Regions from separate parts of the Oceanobacillus sp. B139/18 genome, predicted to be linked through region 2. Evidence: riboswitches for the same ligand, from Rfam matches in the RefSeq annotation. Region 2 holds a riboswitch; the other holds the start of a gene.

What was found. A riboswitch is a leader RNA that binds a small molecule or an ion and turns the genes downstream of it on or off. The one in region 2 is predicted to bind FMN.
Region 1: linked by a shared signal. The riboswitch ahead of ACZSMY_RS10555 (ECF transporter S component) and the one ahead of ribD (bifunctional diaminohydroxyphosphoribosylaminopyrimidine deaminase/5-amino-6-(5-phosphoribosylamino)uracil reductase RibD) in region 2 are both predicted to bind FMN.

The regions. Positions count from the first base shown of each region.
Region 1 is NZ_JBVFXI010000003.1:23,280-26,419, forward strand. It holds gene ACZSMY_RS10545 (1,4-dihydroxy-2-naphthoate polyprenyltransferase) at 1-298, shown strand, start outside; gene ACZSMY_RS10550 (TraR/DksA C4-type zinc finger protein) at 458-811, shown strand; gene ACZSMY_RS10555 (ECF transporter S component) at 938-1,519, opposite strand; FMN riboswitch at 1,737-1,860, opposite strand; gene ACZSMY_RS10560 (M20/M25/M40 family metallo-hydrolase) at 1,943-3,013, opposite strand.
Region 2 is NZ_JBVFXI010000004.1:51,854-54,993, reverse strand. It holds gene ribB (3,4-dihydroxy-2-butanone-4-phosphate synthase) at 1-159, opposite strand, end outside; gene ACZSMY_RS12970 (riboflavin synthase) at 173-799, opposite strand; gene ribD (bifunctional diaminohydroxyphosphoribosylaminopyrimidine deaminase/5-amino-6-(5-phosphoribosylamino)uracil reductase RibD) at 732-1,859, opposite strand; FMN riboswitch at 1,998-2,135, opposite strand; gene ACZSMY_RS12960 (sodium/glutamate symporter) at 2,717-3,140, shown strand, end outside.

The DNA of each region.
Region 1 (3,140 bases), on a different contig from region 2:
GAGAGGCGGAAGAAAAACCATTGCCGTTCTTCTTGGCAGACCAAAATCAATCAAGCTGCTTGCTTTGCTGTTTATTGTTTCATTTTCAATCACTATTATTCTTATACTGACAGGCGCTCTGCCCTTATGGTCTTTCCTTACTTTACTGAGTATTCCACCGGCAGCCAGTGTCATCATCCAATTTAAGGGGAAGACAAAAGCAATTGAAATGATGCCGGCAATGGCAAAAACAGCGAAAACAAATACAATTTACGGGATGCTGTTAGGTCTCTCTTTGTTAATTTCCGGATTGTTCTAAAACGAAACTTCACGCAGTAGGGGTTTTTACGGACAGTTCTCTGTGAGAAAAGTGCTTGTTCAAAAAGTCCGATAGAAATTTGATATGTCATGTTGATTGGGCTTTTTGAACATCGTTTATAAGCATTTGTGGATAAATCATTTAGAAAGGATGGTAATCATGCAAGCGGAACATTTAACTAAAGAAGATATCACTTATTTTAAAAAAAGGCTTTTAGACATGAAAGAGGAAGCGGAAGCCCATATAGAAACAGATAATAATCAAGATGATGAACTTGCTTCCGTCAATAATCATCCGGCAGATTTAGGAACAGAGCAGTTTGAACAGCAGCGGGAGGCCGGGTTCAATCTAATGCGAAAAGAAGAGATTACAGAAATTGACGATGCGTTACAAAGAATAGAAGATGGCACATACGGAATCAGTGAAAAATCCGGAAAACCCATCCCTAAAGAAAGACTTGAGGTATTGCCTACTGCAAGCATTCTTGCGGAAGAAGCTTCCGACACAGAATAATTATCTGGGACTAAAAACAGAATAACAAAAAAGCAGAGACTTATTTTATCCAAGTCTCTGCTTTTTTTTTGCATGTAACCTTCAGCGGAAAGTTTCTTTACAGCTCCCGGCTGAAGGAATTTCACTTTATATAAATCTGGTCCGCTGCTGCTGAATCCAGCTTTGCATTCTATTAAATAACGGGATAAACAAAATCGCGATAATAATTCCTTTAATAAAATTGAACGGAAGCACCCCGCCGATAACGGTAACCCACTTCACTTGCTCAGACATTTCCCAGCCCATAAACCAGCCGTACGCCGGTAAAATGAAGTAATAGTTGAGTACGCTCATGCCAACCGCCATGATAACGGTACCCGCTGCAAGCCCTGTAATAAGACCTTTTAAGCCTTTGACCCGATGATAAATGAGTGATACTGGCAATACAATCATAACCCCTGCCACAAAATTAGATAACACGCCAATCGGCTCTCCAGAACCAGATACAGCCAGATATAACAAGTTTTTAAATCCTACGACAAGCACTCCGGCCAACGGTGAGAATATCAACGATGCGATTAACGCTGGAACATCACTGAAATCGACCTTTAAATATGGTGTTGGTAAAAATGGCAACGGAAAATTGATAAAAAATAACACGAGTGAAATAGTACTTAATAATGCGATAATAATTAACTTTAACAGCTGATTTTTCTTCTTTTTTTGCATCAGTCTGCCTCCTCCATCATTTTTCCGATTCCAACTCGTGATGAAGGTTCGATGCTATTCTTTATTCTGTGTATAACCCAGAAAAGCGGTATCTCTTTACTAAACATTATCATGCCTATCCCGCTAAAAAAACCCTAAAGCTTTTGAGGCTTTAGGGTTCTGTGTCATCGCTAAATAAATACGCAAAAACATACACGTATAGTGAATAAAATAAGCTCGACATCTTCTCCCATCCAGACTATCACTGTCGGTTCTGGAATTTCACCAGATCAACTGTAACGTTATACAGTTCGCGGACTATTTCCGCCGGTCGGGAATTACACCCTGCCCCGAAGATTGGAATCGAATATTTAATTTAGGTATAGTATACCATATAAAACGCATTTGACAAGAGAAAAATTTTTAATTCAATATATCTTCACATTATCCATTTTTCTCATCATATAATGGGTTTAAATTTTCTTTTCCTGTCATATTTTCAAGCATCGTTACTAATAATTCAATTTCCATTTCCATATCTTTTTTACTTACTGTTTCTACAGGTGAATGCATATACCTGAGCGGCAGGGACACCAGCGCTACTGGCACACCTTTGCCTGTATAGCGCATTTTATCTGCATCTGTACTTGTCGCCTTAGGTGTTAACTCATATTGTAAAGGTATGTCTTTTTCCTTCGCTGCTTTTTTCAGCCACTGATTGATTTTACGGTGAATTGGAGCGCCTTTAGCTAAAACCGGACCGCCTTCTAACTCAACTTCCACTTGCTTTTTCGTATTCACATTAGGGTGGTCCGTTGCAAAGGTTACATCCATAGCGATGGCAAAATCCGGCTCTATACCAGCAGCGGCAAAATACGCCCCTCCCATATTTGTTTCTTCATTGACCGTACTTGCGCCATAAACACCAATGGACAAACCTTTTTCAGAGAGCCTGCGAATTACCTCCGCAACCATAAAAGCTCCGGTACGATTATCCAATCCTCTCGCTGAAATATAACGGTCCTGTAATATTTCCGGCTCCGTTTTGAACACACAGAGATCGCCAACCTGCACCTTCCTGAGCGCTTCTCCCTTTGATTGGAAGCCGCAATCAATGTATAAGTCCTGTACATCAAAATCACCCTTTATTCCGCCGAGATGCTGCGCATTTACCCCAACAACACCTGTAAAGGTTTCCTGATAGCCCAGCACCGTTACCCGCATCCCTACAGCTGCTTTTGGATTGACGCCACCCATTTTTTCAAAAAATAAAAAGCCTCGCTCATCGATGCGTTGAATCATTAAGCCAATTTCATCACAATGACCTGCTAAAAGTACTTTAAATGGAGCAGCCGGATTCAATACTGCAATTGCATTGCCGACATGATCTGTTCTGATTTCATCTGCAAACTCCTTAACATAGTGGATCCATTTCTTTTGAATTTCCATTTCCATACTTGATGGAGACGGGGTATGAAGTAAATCCATTAAAAAATCATATTGTTTATCTGCCATTTTATAGCCTCCTATCACCTATTCTTCCATCTAAAGTGATTTACCATTCACGCTTCATTTGAAGGAGGAAGATTTACAGAACCTCTCCATAATAAGTAACAACTGTTTACCAAATTTACAGAAGAAG
Region 2 (3,140 bases):
TCCCCGGGCATGCTTTGTCATAAAATTGATTGTTTCCGCAGTTGCTTTGCTGGAAAGCCCAACTAAATCACCCTCTGATTCCCGCTCCTCATCATCCGCAACAATAATCAGCCGTCCTTGTTTCAATGCAGTAACTGCAGCTTCGATATGGTTTATCATCTTTATTTCCCCTCTATTCTCCAGCGTATTTACTTAACATTTGATTCTTTCCTGTGCCTATCATGGCTTTGATATATTTTCCGAGTATGTCCGTCTCTACATTCACGAATTCACCTTGTTTTAACTGTCCCAGATTGGTGTGATTCATTGAATAAGGAATGAGTGAAATACTAAATGATCCTGGTGTGACAGCTGACACGGTCAAGCTTGTCCCATTAACCGCAACCGAACCTTGGGCCACGATTTCTCCTTGTATTTCCGGTGGATAATAGAACGTGAGAACAATGGAATTCTCCTTTTTTACTTTTTTAATCAATCGTGTGGTGATATCTGCATGACCTGAAACAATATGCCCCTCTAAGCGTCCATTCGCAGGCATCGCCCGTTCCAGATTCACCGCCGCATGTACATGCACATCAGAGAATGTTGTTTTATGAAATGTTTCCGGCATAATGTCTACGGTAAAATCTGAATCGGTCACTTCGATGGCAGTTAAGCACACTCCATTGATTGCCATACTGTCTCCAATTTGATAATCCTGTAGAAGTTCGCTGGAGGCCGTGCATGTCAATTCAATATGCCGGCTTGCTTTTCTGATTTTCTTGACTGTCCCTACTTCCTGAATCAACCCTGTAAACATCCTTCTTCCCCCTCCTGCTTACGATTCGTATATCTTCACCAACGGCTTCCACACTCTGTAAAGCTAAAGGCATTACTGACGAAACCTTTCTATCACTGTAAAAAGCGGACACTCCATTGCCGCCAATCAGCTTAGGCGAGATGTACGTAATCACTTCTTCAAATTTATTTTCTGCCAGGAATGCATCATGAATTTTGCTTCCGCCTTCCACATAAACCGATTGAATCCCCTCTTTCTGCAGGTAATCAACTACTTTTGGGATGGTCCAGTACTGGTCTGGTATTAACCGGACATGCTCCGGCGTATTCGCGATGGAATCGTTTTTTGTAAACACCCAGACTGGAACAGCTTCTTGATAAATCTGGTACTTTTCAAAATCCAGTGCTTGTCCTCTCCGGTCTAAAATAATGCGAACTGGCGGAAAATCAGTGATTACATTTGGTAATAGCTTGGGATCATCCGCTAAAATGGTTCGGCTCCCTGTCAAAATAGCCTGGTAATATTGCCGCTCTTCACGTACTTTTTTATAGGTTTCCTCTCCAGTGAGATACGTCCGCTGAGACGGATCAATAGAGAGCTTCCCATCCAGGCTGACAGCTTGCTTTAATACAATATACGGCCGCTTTCTCCTATGAAAATAGTTATAATGCTTGTTTAACGCTTCCGCCTTTTCCTGCAATATACCGGAAACGACTTGTATCCCTTGTGATTCTAAATAAGCTTTTCCTTTGCCTGCTACCACAGGGTTGGGGTCAAGCTGTGCAATCACAACCTTGGAAATACCGCTGTCTATAATCATTTGGGTACAAGGGGGCTGTTTTCCGGTATGATTACAGGGCTCCAGCGTCACATATATCGTTGCATCAATCATCTCTTCGGGCGATTCACATTGGTCGACAGCCATTTTTTCTGCATGCTTGTCACCGTATTTCGAATGATAGCCGGTCGCTAAAATGACACCGTCTTTCACGATTACTGCACCGACTAATGGATTAGTATATGTCTTTCCTCTTCCTAAACCAGCAAGCTCTATGGCTTGCTCCATGTACCGTTCGTCCATGCGTTCCCTCCTTTCTTAAACACGAAAAAGCCCCGTGAAAAAATCACGGGGCGTCCTTAAATAAACTATATCCAATACACCTGAACAGTTTTTATGTACGCAAAAAAGAGTACACTACACCCATTCATGTGTTGACTTACTTTTCTTCTCCCATCCAGACTATTACTGTCGGCTCTAGAATCTCACTAGATCCACCGCTAAACGCGGGTCACGGACTTCAAACTCGATATGTTTGTCACCGCCGGTCGGGAATTACACCCTGCCCCGAAGAATAATATTAAATTTTGTTATTAGCTTTTGTTACCTTTAATGCTCTCACATAGCTTGTTATATGGCTTATCACTATATTAATTAAATTTCCAATATCCTGTTATATCCTTAAAAACCTACCAAAATCCTACCAAGAATCTTAATTCAAATTCTGACATGTTAAAAATGATAATATCAGTTAAAAGTGTAAAATGCAAGACATTATTTTTATCACGAGTTAATGTTCATTGAAAACAAAGACGATTCTTTATTATTGTTTATTTCACTCTTTAAATTTCCAAAAAATAATTAATAAACCATCCTAATTCACCACCTATAATAAGCCCTCACACCGGTTACCCTCCCCATATAAGCCCTATCCCGCCTAAGAACACGGCACACCAAAAGTAAAATTAAAAAGCAATATAATACGAGATAAAGCAGTCATTTCAAGTTCTATTCCAGAGATACTTATGTAACATTGACGTACGCTAAAGAGAATATGACATGTTTTTCATAGTATTATGACGGGTATAGTGAAGTTCAATATTTTTTATTTCATTTCTACTTGGAAATCCTCTTAAAATTTTATGAAAAGGAGTTTATCTATGTCCTTACAAATTGTCGGTTTTGCTGTTATTATACTAGCCGCTCTGCTCGTAATCGGGAAGCTTATCCGATTGAAAATCCCCATCCTTCAAAAACTCTTCTTACCTACGTCTTTGATAGGTGGTTTCTTAGCACTCTTATTGGGGCCGGAAGTATTAGGCCGGCTAACTACAGATGGTTTTCTTGATGCTGGCTTCTTTACTGAAGATATGGTAGAAGTTTGGGCGGGTTTACCTGAGCTATTGATTAATATTGTTTTTGCATGTTTATTTATTGGATTTATCTTACCAAAGCCTAGAAAGATGTGGAGGGTTGGCGGACCGCAAATAGCCTTAGGCTACACAATATCCTGGGCTCAATACGTAGTAGGTATATTACTAACGCTTACCGTATTAACCCCCTTTTTTGGACTTAGTCCTGCAG